Regions from separate parts of the Pradoshia eiseniae genome, predicted to be linked through region 3. Evidence: predicted binding sites of a transcription regulator. Region 3 holds the regulator's gene; each other region holds the start of a gene.
The links. Region 3 encodes LexA, which represses DNA repair genes until DNA is damaged. Its sites were predicted from a motif close to CGAACATATGTTCG; they were not measured.
Positions count from the first base shown of each region.

Region 1: the regulator LexA is predicted to act here: its motif matches at 2,860-2,873, upstream of CYL18_RS14140 (rRNA methyltransferase).
Region 2: the regulator LexA is predicted to act here: its motif matches at 2,324-2,337, upstream of parE (DNA topoisomerase IV subunit B).
Region 4: the regulator LexA is predicted to act here: its motif matches at 1,816-1,829, upstream of addB (helicase-exonuclease AddAB subunit AddB).

Region 1 covers NZ_PKOZ01000009.1:75,824-80,734, reverse strand. The annotation lists gene CYL18_RS14155 (AMP-binding protein) at 1-49, shown strand, start outside; gene CYL18_RS14150 (class I adenylate-forming enzyme family protein) at 72-1,571, shown strand; gene CYL18_RS14145 (AAA family ATPase) at 1,749-2,483, opposite strand; gene CYL18_RS14140 (rRNA methyltransferase) at 2,992-3,369, shown strand; gene CYL18_RS19290 (hypothetical protein) at 4,025-4,171, opposite strand; gene CYL18_RS14135 (hypothetical protein) at 4,488-4,911, shown strand, end outside.
Region 2 covers NZ_PKOZ01000009.1:19,181-24,091, reverse strand. The annotation lists gene parC (DNA topoisomerase IV subunit A) at 1-294, opposite strand, end outside; gene parE (DNA topoisomerase IV subunit B) at 291-2,258, opposite strand; gene CYL18_RS13855 (CoA-binding protein) at 2,589-2,999, opposite strand; gene plsY (glycerol-3-phosphate 1-O-acyltransferase PlsY) at 3,236-3,850, shown strand; gene CYL18_RS13845 (CapA family protein) at 3,991-4,911, shown strand, end outside.
Region 3 covers NZ_PKOZ01000011.1:71,780-76,690, forward strand. The annotation lists gene CYL18_RS15040 (MFS transporter) at 1-341, shown strand, start outside; gene CYL18_RS15045 (GNAT family N-acetyltransferase) at 612-1,049, shown strand; gene CYL18_RS15050 (hypothetical protein) at 1,252-1,443, shown strand; gene CYL18_RS15055 (hypothetical protein) at 1,587-1,952, opposite strand; gene CYL18_RS15060 (GNAT family N-acetyltransferase) at 2,415-2,981, shown strand; gene lexA (transcriptional repressor LexA) at 3,118-3,744, opposite strand; gene yneA (cell division suppressor protein YneA) at 3,901-4,218, shown strand; gene CYL18_RS15075 (YneB family resolvase-like protein) at 4,309-4,911, shown strand, end outside.
Region 4 covers NZ_PKOZ01000004.1:160,119-165,029, forward strand. The annotation lists gene addB (helicase-exonuclease AddAB subunit AddB) at 1-1,735, opposite strand, end outside; gene CYL18_RS09380 (SDR family oxidoreductase) at 1,897-2,682, shown strand; gene CYL18_RS09385 (GNAT family N-acetyltransferase) at 2,739-3,143, opposite strand; gene abc-f (ribosomal protection-like ABC-F family protein) at 3,175-4,911, opposite strand, start outside.

The sequences.
Region 1 (4,911 bases), on a different contig from region 3:
CACCGGAAAAATCTTAAGAAGATTATTAAAGGAAGGGTCTATACATTAATAGTCATTGGAGGTAATGGAGGATGTATATATCTAAGCAATTAATGGAGCATGCGATTCAACACCCGGAGAGAATCATCACCTCATTCCAAGGTCATGAAATGAGCTATGAAGAGTTTTACGAGAAGGCTTGTAATCTGGCGGGTTATCTGAAGAAAGAGCATTTTACCAATGACGACATTATCGCACTGTATTTGCCTAACTCAGATTCTTTCCTGATTGCCTATTATGCCTGTCAGATGGCAGGACTGCCTGTTCTGCCGATCAATACGAAGCTTGCTCCCCCTGAGGTAGAGTATATTCTCAAGCACTCAGAGGCAAAGGCCCTTATATATGATAAAAGGCTTGAGCCTGGATTACAGAATATTCGCTTGGATACGTTCCGAACTGTTCTGGAAATAGGAGGAGAGAATTCCCTTCCCGCTGTGCTTCATGATACAAAGCCCAATTTTGAGCCGCCATCGTTAAAAGGTGAGGATACAGCGGTTATATTCTATACTTCAGGGACAACAGGCAGGCCCAAAGGTGTCATGCTTTCGGTTAGCAATGTTGAGGCGATTGCAGAAATATGGGCGGGTTCTCTTGAGATAACTCCGTCTGACCGGATGCATATCGTGACGCCGCTATTCCATTGTGCAGCAAGCCATTGTTTCTCCATCCCGACGATACAGCGGGGAGGAACAGTCATCATTGAGGAGACCTTTTCACCGGCGGAAACCCTTAACACAATGGAGAAAGAAAAAGTCACGATATTCTTTGGTGTTCCTGCCATCTACAGCACGCTTTTGAATACACCATTAATGAAAGAGAAGGATTTGAGCCATCTTCGCCTGTTCGCCTATGGGGCAGCGCCTATGCCATATGAGTTAGTTAAACAGCTGAAAACCCGGTATTCGGATGTGTCGCTCCAAAATCTATACGGGCAGACTGAAAACTCTCCAGGCGCAACGACTTTGAAGGATGAATATGCCTTAGAGAAAATAGGATCGGTAGGCGAACCTCTCCCTAATACAGAAATACGTGTTATCAATCCTACCGGACAAGATGCGGCACCTGGTGAGGTCGGAGAAATCCTAGTTAAAGGCCCACAGATCATGAAAGGCTATTTGAAGAATAAGCAGGCAACAGAGGCTGCACTTAAAGACGGCTGGCTCTATAGCGGAGATCTAGGAAGGCTGGATGAGGACGGATTGCTTTACATCGTGGATAGGAAAAAGGACATGCTCATTCGCGGCGGAGAAAATGTGTACCCGGTCGAAGTGGAGGAAGTTTTGTATCAAATGGAGGGAATCCTTGAAGCGGCGGTTGTCGGCATCCCGCATGATACATACGGAGAAGTTCCGAAGGCTTACGTCGTTTTGAAGGGATCAACGCAGCTGACAGAAGAAGAAATTATTCTTCATTGTAGAAAGAACCTGGCTAAATATAAGGTACCAAACAGCATCACATTTATTGATGAGCTTCCTCGCAACGCAAGCGGGAAAGTCTTGAAGCATACGTTAAGGGAGCAAACAATGGTCTAAAGACGTTTATAAAATCGTATAGAAAGCCTATCTTATTTAACCGTAAGATAGGCTTTCTTTTTATCTATCTATGTAAAAAAACAACAACAAACTACAACAACTATGTGCTAAATCTTCAAGGTTACAAAAATAACTCATCAACAAGAAAATATAAATCAAATTAAGAATAACAGACCCTCATTCATCTTCTTTAAATAACTCGTCCAACATTTTTTCACGATGCTGCAAGAAATATTTCGTGATTGTGTAATGGTCTGTCATCTCATAGGATACCTCTTTAATCTCATTGTCATCAAAGCTGTAAATCTGCGCATTCGGATAACCAAGTAATATAGGTGAGTGGGTAGCAATAATCATCTGAACATTTTTCTGTTTCACTAGATCATGGATGACCCGTAAAAACGTCAATTGGCGAGCGGGAGAGAGGGCCGCCTCTGGCTCATCCAGCAGATAAATAGCTTTACCATGAAAACGATTGGAAAAGAGATTCAGGAAAGATTCACCATGGGATTGCTCATGAAGGGATTTACCACCATAATCCCTAAAATTATTCCCATCGTTTCTTTCGATTTTATCAAGATAGGAAGCAAAATGATAAAAGGTTTCAGCACGAAAGAAGAATCCATTTGAAATCTTCGGCAGCCAAGATAAACGTAAGCATTCCTCTAGTTGTGTAGAAGAGGCTCCGACATCAAAAGAATTGCTGCGACTCCCGCCGCCCGGATTAAAGCCTATATTCGCCGCAATTCCTTCCAATAAGGTGGATTTTCCAGTTCCGTTTTCACCAACGAAGAAACAAATAGGTTTTTTAAAATGAAGAGAATCAAGTGCTTGAATGGCTGGGATGGAGAAGGGATATTGGTCTGCGGCAGGAATCCGATCCCGCAATAACGTCACTTTCTTTAAAAACATCATTATCCTCCTTATCAGTTACCACATTATCTCAATTAAACCCTTTCCTTCAACCAATTTCAACAACTATTCCGAAAAAGAGCAAGTAGCAGTTAGAACAACATTCTTCTGAAACTATGTTCTAAATCTTCATAGTGACAATTTAACATTATCATTAAAATGAAGAAAGACCTACCTTGAATTGCCGAATATCATAGGATTATAGAAGATTATTGTTCGGATTTAAGATGGTGAAATGCGATTTGCTCACTGGCTGAATACCAAGACTTTTACGTAAAACACGAATAATAACAAAAATGTTATTCATTTTAACATTTGCTGTAAAATCCAATCTTAAAATAGGGCAAAAGGGGGGAATTGATATTTTTAGTATATAGGAACATATGTTCTTAGGGAAGGGAGGGGATGTAGTACTGATTTAGAATCATCATGAAATTAAATCTGTCCGCCCATAGCTAAATCATTTATACTTCATATATATAAGAAAATCATTAAGGAAGGATCAACAATGTGGAAAAAAATTGACGGACGTTTAATTCAAGCAACAGACACTTCACGTGTGAAATTCAGGACTAATATCAGTAAAAAGATTCTTGATCAACTGGCTGATATGGCTGATGAGCATGATACATATATCAATTATTTATTAGAGACAGGCCTTGAGAATGTATTAAACCGCGGTGAGATTATCTACAGCAAAGAAACCCGGCCTAAGGATCGCATCCAGTATAAAACAACGTATGATAAGGATTTATTAGAAAAAGTAAAACAGTTCGCCAAGGATCATCATTTATTCATCAATGATGTCATCGAATACAGCGTCAGCTATATTGATATTGACAAAACCAAGGACCGCGATTATAAAAATCGAATTGAGCATCAATAAATCAGCTTTTTACCTAAGATAACTGCAGTCAGCCTGGCTGCGGTTTTTTATATGCTTTATAATGGAATGCGACTTGCTGATCCAGAAACATAAAGATGGTGTAATACAAGGAACCATACATGTGATTAATTTATATATACATGTTAATCATAGCGAAAGGTGCATCGAAGAATAAAAAATACATTAGCGGGTGCAGGAAAGGGAGAGATTAAGATTAAATTGAATTTCTAAATCAACGCCCCGAACATAATATGTATTATAGGAAGTTATTGATTTGGAATTTATAAGTGTCTCATTTCTAAAGATTACTTAAGCAATTGAGACAAAACAGAGAAATTTAAGAAAGTATCACATTTAATTATTAATTCTAATTTTAGATTCATTTAATAATTATATGTATCAGCTTACAGATATTTATTTAGCAGCGTATTAAAAAGCATTTTAAATCATACTGAATAATTTCTGTTTACTATTCATTCTCAGCAATTATCCCATTAATTAGGATGCTTCAAATTAGCTCTCAGACGAAATTAACTTTTATTTTGTGAGCAACTACCCAATTCATTTCATTTCTTCTCGTTCTAGTTAACATAATACATTTATAGTTTTATTCTTCTATTAAAAACCGCGCCAATTGAATTAGCGCGTCTTCCAATTATAAATTGGTCGTATCAATCCGATTTTTATCATATGTCTCATAAGTCTGGATGTTCTCGATTTCATCGAGCATATCTAGTGTATGCTGCTGAAGTTCTTCATTTTTTTCATTGTCATTTGTCTTTTTGTTTTTTTCTTTCATCATAACCACTCCTTTCATCGTTATCGATAGTTTGGCTTTATAGACAGCATATATACAAATTTCTTCTTCAGCCAAACGTCATTCATGTAAATGCTGCTGGAATCGTTACGATCACAAAATCATTTACATTTGCTCTGCAGCTGTTTATTCTGCCCTCCTCCCTCCTTCTTTCTGGATTTACTTTATAAAAATGGCTGTTTTCAGATAGATTGTTGCTTTTGAATAATAAGGGACAAATCAAATTTGTGATACCATTAAATGGAGATACTTTCTTCAACTAAAGGGAAAGGTTATTTTAAGATATGAAGGGGAAGTTTATATGAAAAATAAAAATTTATTAGCAATTGTAACGGTTGGTATTGTGTCCGTTTTTGTTTTAGTAAATCTATTAATGAAGGACTTATGGGATATTAATGAAGATTTATTGAAAGAAGAAGTATTATCTATTGATAAAACTGTTGAAACAGTAAATTTAAGCGATATAACCCCATTTGAATGGGATGTAGTTTATTCCTTTGATCCATATACAACAAAAGATACGATATATGAAACAGTTGGCTATAAATGGGATAACATTAGTGAAACAGTAAATGAAGGAATAAACCAAATTGTTTTTTTAAAGGATGGTAAAGTTGTATGTTATTTGTATGGATACCCACAAAATAATGGTTACGGGATATATTTTACCAGTCAAAATGAAACAGGGAAAACCTCTTCCTCTATTCTTAGTATTAAGGATGACT
Region 2 (4,911 bases), on a different contig from region 3:
GCGCAGCTTCCAATCCTGGCTCATCCGCACCATTGCTTCATAAACAGAGGAATCCCCATGCGGATGGTAATTACCGATAACAAGTCCGACGGTTTTCGCAGACTTACGATACGGTTTTTCATTTGTGTTCCCGTCATGATGCATCGCATAAAGAATCCTGCGCTGAACAGGCTTCAGGCCGTCCCTCGCATCGGGGAGGGCACGGTCCTGAATAATGTATTTACTATAGCGTCCGAAACGGTCGCCAATGACTTCCTCTAGGGGAAGATCGCGGTATTTTTCTGTTGATGTCATATCACTTCCTCCTCATCGGCGACTGTAATATTCTCGTTTTCCAAAATATTGTCATCCTCTTCCAAGCCAAACGCCACATTCGATTCAATCCACTTCCGGCGCGGTTCGACCTTGTCACCCATAAGTGTGGTCACACGTCGCTCTGCCCTTGCAGCATCATCAATGCGCACGCGAATCAACGTCCGCTGGCTAGGGTCCATCGTTGTTTCCCATAGCTGGTCGGCATTCATCTCGCCGAGACCTTTATAGCGCTGGAGCATATAGCCTTTACCGACCTTTTTGATGGTACTATCAAGTTCATCATCATCCCAGGCATACTCAATGACCTCTTTCTTGCCGGAACCCTTGCTGACTTTATAGAGCGGAGGAAGGGCGATGAACACCTTACCATGCTCAATCAGAGGCTTCATATACCGGTAGAAGAACGTCAGGAGCAAGACTTGGATATGGGCTCCATCAGTATCGGCATCGGTCATGATGACGACCTTGTCATAATTAATGTCCTCGATGGAGAAATCAGCACCGACACCACCGCCGATTGCATGAATGATTGTATTGATTTCTTCATTCTTGAAGATATCCTCTAATTTTGCCTTCTCGGTATTGATTACCTTACCACGCAGAGGCAAGACAGCCTGGAATCGTCTGTCCCTTCCTTGTTTCGCTGAGCCGCCTGCAGAATCACCCTCAACGAGGTATAATTCATTCTTCAAAGGATTACGTGACTGAGCAGGTGTGAGCTTACCGGAAAGAAGTGCTTCTGATTTCTTCCGTTTCTTGCCGCTTCTCGCATCCTCACGCGCCTTTCTCGCCGCTTCGCGAGCCTGAGCCGCTTTGATTGCCTTACGGACGAGCAGGGTTGCTACATCTGAGTTCTCCAATAAATAATAAGCAAGTTTATCAGAGATGACTGAATCAACCGCCGAACGGGCATCGCTTGTTCCAAGCTTGCTCTTCGTTTGTCCTTCGAATTGAAGGAGCTCTTCAGGAATACGGACGGAAACCACTCCCGCCAGTCCTTCTCGAATATCAGAGCCATCAAGATTTTTGTCTTTCTCCTTCAATAAGCCCGCTTTACGTGCAAAATCATTAAACACGCGCGTCATGGCCGTTTTCATTCCGACTTCATGCGTGCCGCCATCCTTTGTGCGGACATTATTGACGAAGGAAAGAATATTCTCTGAATAGCCGTCATTGAATTGGAATGAATACTCGACTTCAATACCAGCATGGGACCCCTCAAAGTTCACGACTGGATGAAGGGTATCCTTCTCCTCGTTTAAATAGCTGACAAAGGCTTCTATCCCATTCTCATAATGGTAAACATCCTTCTCATCTGCTCGAAGGTCATGCAGCTCAATCTTTAACCCCTTGAGAAGGAAGGCTGATTCGCGCAGGCGCTCACTTAGCGTCTCGCGGTTAAAGACCACAGTAGAGAAAATAGCTGGGTCTGGCTTAAAGTGAATGGTCGTTCCCGTCTGATTCGTCTTCCCGATTTTCTCGAGTGTCGTGACAGGGATTCCTCCCTTTTCGAAACGCTGCTCATAGATAAATCCGTCTCGCTTGATGGTTACGACGAGCCACTCAGACAGCGCGTTCACGACAGAAGCCCCTACACCATGTAATCCGCCGCTCGTCTTGTACCCGCCTTGGCCAAATTTGCCGCCTGCATGGAGAACGGTCAGGATGACCTCAGGTGTCGGTTTACCGGAACGGTGCATTCCTGTTGGCATGCCGCGTCCCTTATCAACCACGCTAATACTATTATCTTTATGGATTTTTACAATTATTTCATCACCGTACCCAGCTAGGACTTCATCCACTGAATTATCTACGATTTCATAGACAAGATGATGCAAGCCTCGAGTGTCAGTGCTACCAATATACATGCCCGGTCTTTTCCGGACAGCCTCTAATCCCTCGAGTACCTGTATGGCATCTTCATTATAATCAAATTGATTCAAATTCTTAGCCACTTATGTACCCCTCTCTATACTTTCAACAACTATTATATACTTTTTTATAGATAAGAACAAACGTTCTCTTGTAAAATAAATAGGCTATCATTGCTCTATTCTTACAGATTCTTGATCGTTTCGCAAATCGTATTTCTCTGCTTACAGTGAAGACGAACAGCATCTATAATCAATATTTAGCCTTTCATATCAGACGGCTCTCTCATAATATCGTAACACATCCCTGTTATTTGAAATGTAATTTTTTCATTTCAAGATTATTTTTGAATGGACATGCGAAAGCCGCCCTTATCTTCCAGGCGGCCAGACAGCAACTGATTATTTTGTTAAGGCATGCTCCACTTTTATGCATCGATCCATAATGACCTTGCGTCCATTTTCTTTCAGCATTTGAAAAGCCTCTTCATCAATTACATCGAGCTGAGTCCAAAATACATCTGCATCTATTTCAAGAAAATCCTTCGCTAAATCCATAACAAATTCCGATCTTCTGAATACATTGACGATATCCACATGCTCATTCAGTTCCTTTAAGGAGCCAATGGCCTTAACACCTAACACTTCTTTGACAGCCGGGTTGACAGGAATGATTTCATAGCCATTGTCCTGCATAGCTTTTGATACCATATATGATGTCCGATCAGGGTTGTCCGAAAGCCCCACAACCGCAATTTTTTTCGCTTTTTTCAGAATTTCTCCGATTTCTTGCCTGCTAGGATTTTGTATCATCTTTCTTCCTCCCATCTTATCTTGCCTGATAAGCCACCTCTTATTATATACCCGTAAAGCGCTTTAATATAGACTCTTCCATATAACAATTTTGATATATACAGGTTTTCGCACAAAATTCCCCCTCAATAAGCACCAGCATTTGGGTATTTATGCTAATTTCCTAAATTTCTGTGACCCCTTTTGACAATCATGGTAAAATAGAAAGACACTATCGGTTAGAAAGGGTTTGGGTAATGTTATATTTAATGCTTTTATTGGCCTATCTGCTTGGTTCTATACCTTCAGGCCTTATTATCGGAAAAGTGTTTTACAACACGGATATTCGCGAACACGGCAGCGGTAATCTTGGGGGAACAAACACGTTCAGGACACTTGGCAAAAAAGCCGGATTTGTCGTGACATTGCTGGATATCTTAAAAGGCACAGCCGCGACCATACTTCCATACATATTTACGGTAAACACAACGAATTGGCCGGATTGGGTCGCCTTGCCGCTCGTTTGCGGATTGTTAGCAGTAGTCGGGCATATGTATCCTGTGTTCGCTGGATTTAGAGGCGGAAAAGCGGTCGCAACATCAGGTGGGATTCTCCTTGGTTATGTTCCTGATTTATTCCTAATTCTTTTAGTATGTTTCTTAATATCCCTCTTTACAACGAGAATCGTTTCATTATCGTCCATGATTATTTCTGTCGTGGCTATTATTTATGTTATGTTCACCAATGATTTATCCCTGCAAATTTTAATTATTTGCTTGGCTATTTTTATTTTTTACCGTCACCGGGCCAATATTAAACGAATTATCAATAAAACCGAGCCTAAAGTGAACTTATTCAATAAAAAGAAATAAACATATGCTGATTCCTGATGGAGTCAGCTTTTTTTCGATAATTCCCGGTAAAATTAGGGAAATTTCCGTTGCATTTATCCCGGGAAAATGTCACCATTATTCATGAGAAATAAATAATATGGAGAATCGGACTGATTAACATGAAAAAAAATACGATCATACTTATTGCCTTCCTTCTTATATCAGCTGGCGCCATCGGAGCAGCAGTCTTTTTGGGGCAGCAGGATGAGACGGCATCAACGATCCCATTAGAAAGCACAGTACTTGCTGAAAGGCCGCTCGCATTGAGCAGCAAAACCTATAAGCAAACGATCACGATTGGAGCGATTGGGGATATCCTCATCCACACGCGTGTTTATGAGGATGCGCGGACAGATGACAGCTATGATTTTAAGCGCATGCTTGCCCCAGTGAAGAAAATGCTTGAAGAGCCTGATTTCACGATTGCGAATCAGGAATCTCTTGCCGGAGGAAGCAAATTAGGCCTGTCTGGTTATCCGGCATTTAATTCACCCTATGAAATAACAGATGCCCTAGTGGATGCAGGAATTGACTTGGTCACACTTGCCAACAATCATTCCTTAGATAAGGGAGAGAAAGGCATCCAGAGTTCTCTTGCCTATTACGACAAAATCGGCATGCCCTATGTCGGCATGCATAAAGATGAGTTGGACGCTTCCACCGAACGGATTCTGTCTATCCAAGGAATAAAGGTTGGCTTCCTCTCCTACACCTATGGAACAAACGGCATCCAGGTTCCTGATGGAAAGGACTATCTCGTCAATTATCTGGAAGACAAAAAAATCATCTCTGATTTGAAGAGTATGCGCGACAAGGCAGACATTATCCTCGTCAATGCCCATTGGGGAAATGAATATGAGCGTACTCCCTCTGAGGAACAGAGGAGACTGGCCAAATTGATGGCCGAAAACGGTGCTGATGTCATCATTGGCCATCATCCCCATGTTTTGCAGCCAATCGAATGGCTCAAGCATGACAATGGTGAAACACTCGTTGTCTATTCCCTAGGCAACTTCCTATCAGGACAAGTAAGGGATTAT
Region 3 (4,911 bases):
CCGTTTTCTTATTGATCTTCTTACCAGACAATCCACTGGTATTTTCAGTGGCAATCGGATTATTTGGATTTGTTTCCTCTTCTGTTGGAACGCTAGGACCGTTATTGACTACATCTATCTTCGGCATTAAAGAATATGGCGCGATTTATGGAACGGCAGCATTAGGATTAGCATTCGCAGGCATTACGGCACTCCCTGCTTATGGGTTTGTATTTGATGCAACGGGCAGTTATCTATACGTGTTATATGCTGTTGCAGCTATGATTCTATTAAGTGTCTTGTTAATCATCATTGCGTTCAAAGGAAAAGAAACATTAGAAAAAGCGGGTCATTGGGATTAAGCGATATTGTTAAAAAGCTAGCGAAATCACATTTGTGGTTTCGCTTTTTTAGTTAATATGATTATCTCTAGATTATTGCTTTTGAATAATAAGGGAAAATCAAATTTGTGATACCATAAAATGGAGATACCTTCTTCAACTAAAGGAGCAGGTTATCGGAAGAAGGAATGCAAATTATTGTACCGAGTTTAATGCTTGTACATCCTTAAATAAGGAGGGAGAAAACTGAAATTCATACCCATTGATTTAAGTAAACATAAGGAGTATGTTATTCCTTTTCGTAGAGATTCTTTCAGTGTTAGCTTTGGTACAGATGAGGAATTTGGAGATGAAAATAATTATTTGAAATGGTTACAACAACAGTCAGAAAAAAATCCTAAAGGCCTTGTATTAGTTGTAGACAACGAGCTGCCAATCGGTCAACTTGAACTGACTGTAAAGGAGTATGAGGGGAAAGAAATTGGTTATGTAAATCTCTATTACCTTATTCCTGAAAAGCGAGGAATGGGTTTGGGTTCCCTTTTACACGATTATGCTATTAGATTTTTTAAGAATAATCATGTTCGTGAATATCATCTCCGTGTTTCTCCAACGAATAACACTGCCATTGCATTTTATAAGAAAAATGGAATGAAACAGATAAAAACTGAAATGGATGGAAAAATGCTAAGAATGTCTGGCTATATAAAGAACAAACTGATTACGTAATGACTACTCTTTCACAAAAAGATTGTGACATATACTTAAACAAACCGGGGCATTGATCAAGGAGGTTTAATGCTCATTTTTGTTGAATTCCCTATTGTAGAGACGGGGCAGGTTAGCTTAATAAGGATTAATTTGGTAAAAAATAGTTAGGGATATTCATATCTTTAGAAATACCATTAGAGAATTTGGGAGGAGAGTTGTTATGAAACATACATTAATTGTTTTGCTCTTTTCGATTGCAGTGTATATAATTCTTATCCTTATTAGTAATGCCATATTTCCTGTTACAGATAATGTTATTATAAATAGAACTATCTCTGGAGTTTTAGGTGTTATTAGTGTAGCTGTTGCACTGTTAGTTACGAAGAAAACAATTATTAAGAAACCTAGGTAGTTAATCAATTTCAAATTTAAACTTACTTTACTAACGGGGCATTGATCTAGGAAGGATTAATGCCTTTTTGTGTTGAAATTCTTATGGAAGTAAAGGGGCAGGATAGCGTAAGAAGGAAATTCCTATTAGAGGTATCATCTGAATTACATTTTAGAGTTAAATTTTTGCCCGATTGCCTGTGTTATACCCCAAAATAGAAATCGATAGACAACAGCAATAAGTAATAACATACAAACAAAGTCAAAAAGGGAGAAAGGTTCATAATCAATTAAATAAGAATTAATAAATATTATCGACAAACACAGTAGCTCCATTAAGGAATCTTTAATTCCGATTTTCTCATACAAATATTTTGTTTTTTCAATGTTATAGACGTCTTTTAATTCTTCACTAAAATATCCCTTAATAAAGATTAAACCTATTAAATAAGCCCCCATAGCAGGTATATAGCCTATATTCAAAACCTGCGTTATTACACAATAAATTATGGTGAATAAGAACAGATACATTTTTGAAGTCCCCCTTTTTGTTTATATACTTACAATATTATACTTTTAAATATCAAGGATAGGTTTATTTTGGAGGAGATATACTTAAATTATCGAGGTGTTGATCCAAAGAGGATGAATGCCCTTTTCTGTTGAATTCCTTAATGGGGATATGTGGCAGCATTCCTGTAACAAATGAACAGTGAAAAATCTTCGCTTGTGAAGAATGATACATAAACAAACAGGGGGCTTTATCTCAATAACGGAGGCAGCAAAAAAGCAGTCTCTATTTTATGGCATTTGCAACAATCCTTACGAAAACAGCCAATAAAAAACAGGTCAATCCCTTCATATCAATATAAATTTAATGGTTTACCATTAATTGCGCTGCTCACTTAAATAAAATATCTGATAAGTCAGAAAGATGATATATCTATGTCACTATCGACGATATAATGGAGTAAAAGTGAAGAGGTGGTCTGGATGGAGGCACGAAACATATTTGATCCATTTCCCGAATTGGAAACCGAACGACTCATCTTAAGGAAAATCAGGATGGAGGATGCCCATGATATGTATGCCTATGGCTCCAATCCTGAAGTAACGAAATATATGACATGGAACACGCATCAATCCATTGAGGATACGAAGGAGTTTTTGGTGTTCGCCCTCTCACAATATGAACAGAAGGAACTCGCTCCATGGGGAATCGAACGGAAAGGCACTGGCAAGCTGATTGGAACGATTGATTTTGTTGGATGGAAAATCCCGCACAGAGTGGCGGAGCTAGGCTATGTGCTCTCGCAAGACTTCTGGGGGCAGGGAATAGCCGCTGAGGCAGCGAAGGAAGTGATTAAGTTCGGGTTTATGAAGATGAACTTGATGCGAATTCAAGCAAGATGCTTTGTGGAAAATACGGGGTCTGAACGGGTCATGCAGAAGGCGGGAATGACGTATGAGGGTGTCATTCGAAAAGGAATGTATGCCAAGGGGAAGCATCAAGATTTGAAGATGTATTCCATCCTGAGAGATGAGTACTTTTCTAAATAATAGGTTGTATTGAATGCTTGAAATGACTTCAAGCATTTTTTTGTTGTGTATAAACTCTAGTAATCCAGCATATAGTCTACTAAGAATCTAGTAAGTTAAATGAAAGAACCAGCCGGAATGCTTGGCTGGTTCAGTATTAATGAATATTTCTATATAGGCCGATGACTTTCCCTAGGATGCTGACATTCTGAAGGATGATTGGGTCAAGCATGGAATTTTCAGGCTGAAGGCGGAAATGGTTATCTTCCTTGAAGAAGCGTTTCACCGTGGCTTCATCGTCCTCGGTCATGGCGACGACAATCTCGCCATTATTGGCTGTATGCTGCTGGCGGACGATGACATAATCTCCATCAAGGATGCCGGCTTCAATCATACTGTCACCCATAATCTCTAGCATAAATACGTTTTCGTCGGCTGGAGCCATATGCTCTGGCAATGGGAAGTATTCTTCAATATTCTCAATCGCCGTGATCGGCTGACCTGCAGTAACCTTACCAATCAGAGGGACGCTGACAGAATTGGCTTTTGGAATATGCTCATGCGGATCCATATCCAGTACTTCAATGGCACGCGGCTTTGTCGGGTCACGTCTGATGAGGCCTTTGCTTTCCAATCTGGCCAAATGTCCGTGAACGGTAGAGCTTGAGGCTAGTCCGACTGCTTCCCCAATCTCTCGCACGGAAGGCGGATATCCCTTCGTTTTAACTTCTTCTTTAATATATAGTAAGATATCTTGCTGTCGCTTTGATAGTTTTGTTGTCATCTCCCGCACCTCTTTATCTGATCTTTACCGCTATTATAGCATGAGGCGAACACTAGTACAAACATAAGTTCGATTTTTCTGTTGACACAAAACATTTGTTCGGTTTATACTAAGAACAAGAAATACGAACATACATTCTGTGGAGGGGTTTTTAATATGAAACAAGTTTGGTCTTCTTATTCGTATACCATTATTTTTGCAGTTGGACTTTTTCTGTTAATCTTATTGATGACTTTCACGAATTTAGAAAAAAGCGATAATCAATATATGCAAGTGAAGGTTGAAAGCGGAGATACGCTTTGGGCCATGGCTGAACAATATGAGGATGCCAATATGTCAACGACTGAATTTGTGAAATGGGTGAGAGAGGCCAATGAGTTGGAAACGACTCATATCCAAGAAGGCCAGACCATTATCCTTCCTATCGAAAGAAACACAGATATCCTGCATTTGGCAGACTCAAATAAGGAATAAACGTTATAATGATAGTAGTGAAGGCCGGGGCATTCGTTCCGGCCTTCGGTGCATATCTCGAGAAGAAATATATAGAGAATGGTGAGAGAAATGAAGGTTGGAATTTACTGCAGAGTCAGTACAGAAAAGAGCACACAGGAGACATCTCTTGAAAGACAGGAACAGGAGCTGACACAGCTGGCCGCGATTAAAGGCTTCGAGGTCGTGTCGATTGAAAAGGAGCAAGCGAGCGGATATGATCTGGAGCGAGAGGGTATTCTTATTCTATTAGAACAAATGCGCAATAAAGAAATCGAGGGACTGCTCATCCAGGATGAGACACGGCTCGGCCGAGGAAATGCGAAGATTGCCTTAATGCATTGTATCTATAAGGAAGGCATCAAGCTATATACAGTCACCCATAACGGGGAGCTTGAGGTATCTGAAACAGACGCCATGCTTCTTCAGATAATCAGCATTGTGGAAGAATATCAGCGCAAGCTTCAAAACAGCAAGATTCGCAGGGGCATGAAGCGCGCGATTGAGAATGGGTATAATCCTGTCAAGAATCTGTCGAACCAGCATGTCGGTGGAGGAAGAGAGCGGACTGAGGTTCCAATCCAGGAGATCATTGCCCTCCGGATAAAAGGTCTGACATTTGCCGAAATCACGGAGAATTTGAACCGCAGGGGCTATGAGGTATCAAAAGCGACT
Region 4 (4,911 bases), on a different contig from region 3:
GAGAAGGCGGAATCAAGGAAAAGTTCAAGGTTTCTAATCCGCTCTCCAATATCGCTGCAAAACTCTTCATTGTAATGGGCCGTTCACCAGTAATCTCGACAAATTGGTCAAGCAGGTCTATCACGCTATTCCATGCTTGTCCATGCTCAGCTGCATGAGTTAGCTGACCTTCATCCTCTCCGATTTCAGCAAGCCGTTCAAGCTTCGCTGGAACAGCCAGCTCATCTAGATATAAATAGAAGGCTTGCGCATATTCAACTCCCAGCTTCGCTTTCTTGACACGGCCCATAAGACGACGCAGCGGTTCAGCCACCTCTTCCTTGATAGCGTTAATTTCTGCCTCCATCTTTAATTCGGCATCGGTTTGAACCGTATCAACAAGCTCTAAACCGCGATTTCTCTTATAAGTCCATGGCTGCTTTTTCGTCCAGCGATCACCATAATATCCCCTTGAAAGGACATAGTTTTCAAGCAAAGCGGCCTTCTCGCGCGCTTCTTTCAAATCTGTGCCCTCCGCAAATAACAAATCCGTCTTAATAGCACGGAATACCGGCTCATAGCGCCAGTTGGTCGAAAGAATTTCAAGGGTAGAACGAATAAGCTCAATAAGCGGATGATTCAGCATCGGTCTTTTCTCATCAACAAAGAAAGGAATCCCATAATCAGTGAAAACGGTCTCGACGACCTCAGCATACTCACCGCTATTGCGGGTGAGGACAAAGATATCCCGGTAGCGATAACCCTCGCGCACTGCCTTTAAGATCTTCCTTGCAATTCCCTCAACCTCTGCGCGCCGATTGCCGGAAGGGCAAAATTCAAATGGGGATTCACCCTTAAATACCGGCGCCGGGCGATTTGCGAACCATTGGTCTAGATGCTGCATCGATTCATTCCGGATAAACCGGTGAGGTTCAATGAAGAGGCGGTCCTCTTCAATCGCTACACCGTTATCTCGAGCAATCTGGTAAAGATCATAATAGGTCTCCCCTGTCATCCGGAACAGATGAAGAGGGTCCGGAATCTCATCCTTAAACGGCTTATCAAGCGTTAAGGAAACCGTTACATTCTGGCATGCCTGCATTAAGCTTGCCATGATGCCATACTCCTGTGTCGTAAAGCTGTAGAAACCATCCACATAAATTTCTGCATTGCGCAAATAAGAGGATTCCGGTATCTTCTCCATCAACAAGGTGAAGTAATCCTCTGAATCAACATATTTACCTGCGAGCTCCTGTTCAAAGCCTTCATAAATGGCCGTTAAGTCATCCAGCTTCGAGCGAAGAATCGGAGAAAGCCCGTCCCCTGATTTCTCCGCCATTTCGGCAGGAGTCAGACAGTAGCGCTTACATTCCTTCAGCATCTCGCTTAATTGCGTGATAAATCCTTGTTTATCACTGGAGCGCTTAAAGGTCGTCAGCTCCTCCTTCTTTTCCTCGAGAATTTTCCGAATGACCATATTGACCCCGACATTGCTCAAATGCCGGCGCCCCATTCCGCCTGTTTCCTGCAGAATCTTCCAAGCAAGACGGCTAAAGCTGAACACCTGTGTACGGATCATCCCGCCAAGCCCCGGTGTATTGATTAGCTCGAGCTCTGCCTGGAAGGTCATTTGATCCGGTACAATATATATAATAGAAGGACCCTCTGGATCTTCTGCCAGCTTGGTCCGTATTTCATCAAATATAGACGCGGTTTTCCCCGTGCCTGTTTTTCCAATATAGAATTGTAAGGACATATCTCAACTCCCCCTTTATCTATCTACCGTTTATTTTACCATAATACCCATGCTTCTCACGTGCTCAGTCTCCAAAAATGCAAACAAACATTCTGTTTTTTATTCCCAGCAACAGGGAATAGGGGAAGAGAACCTACACTACTATTAGGAGGGGTCGGAGAATGAGTAAACGCATACTGATTACCGGAGCAGGTACAGGTCTCGGAAGAGGAACCGCCCTTGGGCTGGCACAGGCCGGCCATGACGTGATTGCAACAGTCGAAGTCACGAGCCAGGTAACCTCTTTACGGGAGGAGGCAAAGGAAAAAGGAATCGACCTCGAGGTCATGAAAGTCAATATTAATGATCCCGGTGATTTGAGAGCGATGGAGCATTGTGATTTTGATATATTCGTGGCCAATGCAGCACTCGGGGAAGGCGGCCCCATTGCTGAGATTCCGGTTCAGCGTCTGAAGGATATCTTTGAAACGAATGTGTTCAGCACCTTGAAAACCGCGCAAATCGCTGCAAGAAAATTCGTACAGAAGCAATCCGGCAAGATTGTGTTCATCAGTTCGATTGCCGGATTAAGCGCTGCTCCGCATTTGGGGCCATATTCGGCCACGAAGCATGCCCTTGAAGCCATCGCACAATCGATGAAGGAAGAGTTAAAGCCTTTAGGTGTCCAAGTTGCGACCATCAACCCTGGACCATACAAAACCGGCTTCAACGACCGCATGGTAGAAGAGCCCTGGAAATGGTATGATCCGAAAATCCACTTCACACCCCGTGAACATTACGAAAAAGGAACCAAGGCTTTTGAAAAGCAATTTGATCCGAAAGAGATGATTGCGAAAATGGTCGAGATCATTCCTGCCGAGCATCATGCCTTCCGCACCGTCTATCCGGAAAGCTCGGAGAAACAGGTGAAGGATTATGAGCAAAAGATATGGGAGGATCAGATTTGAAGCCAGCATAACGAAAAGCCCGCGAGATAAAACCTTCTCGCGGGCTTTGCTTATTCCTACCACTCTCGTATTGTTGTTCTAAATCCGTTGAACGGACGGAATCCGAGCTGCTCATAATAGGTTTTAGATGAAGAACTCGCAAGAAGCTCCACCCTTGTCTCCGGATAGAGACTATGCGCATACTTTAGCAGGTCTTCTCCAATCCCCTGTCCTCGATATTCCTTCTTTACGAGCAGTTCACAGACATAAAGGGTGACCATCGTATCTGTAAGCCCTCGTATATAGCCTGCCACCAATCCATTGTACTCTGCCACGAAGGCGACAGCAGAGTTCTTCCACGCAGCCTGGCTCTCCTCTGTTCGCTTCACCAGATTCGTCCATCGTTCCTCAGCATTCAACCGCTGAATATGAATGAAATCCTGTTCCTCATATTTTCGGATATGATAAAATTTATCCTGCATAATGGTCCCTCCGATCTGGATGAACCAGACCTTACCTTTCATTGTTCCAAATAATTTCCAGCTTTGCATATAGCTCATCTCTCAATCGCTCCAGCTCTTCCTGCTGTGCCTTCCACCGCTCCACCTTCCTCCCATCTGTTTCTCGCGCAATCCTTCTTGCAATCTGGCGTAATGAATTTTCCGCATCCTCTATTCTTTTCTCCAATGCTTCTGGCTTCCCCTCTGCCTTTTTCACAATCATGACCTCCATTCGCTCACGCGCATAGGAGTAATCACCGGCAAAACCAGCTAATTTTTTATTGCTTAGCCAATAAGTCTTGGGGAAAAGTTTGTTGAGCAAGTAACGGTCATGACTTACAGCCAGAATTGTACCCGTGAATTCGGCGAGCGCATCTTCCAGCACCTCTCTTGAGTCGATATCCAGATGGTTGGTCGGCTCATCAAGGATAAGAAAATTAATGTCCTGATGCATTAATTCAGCAAGCCTCAAACGCATCCGTTCCCCGCCGCTCAATTGCGTCACTTTTTGAAAGACCTTTGGTCCATAAAACAAGAACCTCGCCAGGATATGTCTGGCCTCTCCTTCCGTCACGCTGACCTCACTGCGAAATCTCTCCAGGATGGTCATGCCTTCCTTATCACTGGATAAATGCTGGGACAGATAGCCGATCTTAAGATTGCTTCCCCTTTTTATTGCCCCTTCATCAGGCATTTCCTCACCAAGTATCAATTTGAGGAGAGTGGATTTTCCCGTTCCGTTCGCTCCGACGATTGCCGCCTTTTCACCAAATTGGAGGTGGAGGCTCGCTTCATGGAACAATCCTTTCTCGCCAAAACGCTTTGAAACCGAAGACAGCTGGATGACATCCTTCCCGCTTCTTTCTGCCATTTCCAGCTCAAGCCCGATTTTGCGTCTCTCCAGCACTGGCTTTTTGCACTTCTCCATCCTCTCCAAGGCACGCTCCATGTTGGCCGCCCGCCTATGAAGAGCCGCACTCGGAGGATTTGCCTGGTTCGCCCACTCACGCAGGCGTTTGATTGCTTCCTTCATCTTCTTGATTTTCTTTTGTTGTTCCTTAAACTCAGCAAATTCAATCAACAGGCGTTTTTCCTTTTCCTTGATAAAGGCTGTATAGTTACCTGTATACACATGGATTTCTCCGCCATCTAGATCAATCATTTTCCCGACTGTCTTATCCAAAAAGAAGCGATCATGAGAGACAATCACGATGGTGCCCTCATAAGTAAGGAGATAATTCTCAAGCCACTCTACTGCAAGGATGTCTAAATGATTCGTCGGCTCATCAAGCAATAGCAGGTCCGGCTTCTGCAAGAGCAACAATCCAAGCCCAATCTTGGTCTGCTCCCCTCCGCTCAGCTCTCCAAAAGCCTTCCTCAACAAAGGCTCAAGCCCTAAGCCTGCCGCGACCTTCATGATTCGACTGTCAAGCTCATATCCCCCAGCCCTTTCAAACTGCTCCTGGATTTCCCCATACTGCCTTAATAGGGACTGCATCTTCAACTCGTCATGTTCTCTCGCCAATATCCCTTCTATTTCAGTCAATCTCACCTGTAATTGCCGCTCTTTCGCAAAAGCACCAAGCAAAGCATCATATACTTCGGTTTCCTTCTCGATGACGGGCATTTGCGATAAAAGTCCTGCTGCCGTGCCTCTTTTCAGATGAATGGCTCCATGGTCTAATGACTCTTCCCCAGCCAACAGCTTCAGGATGGTCGACTTTCCGCATCCATTCGGTCCGACAATGCC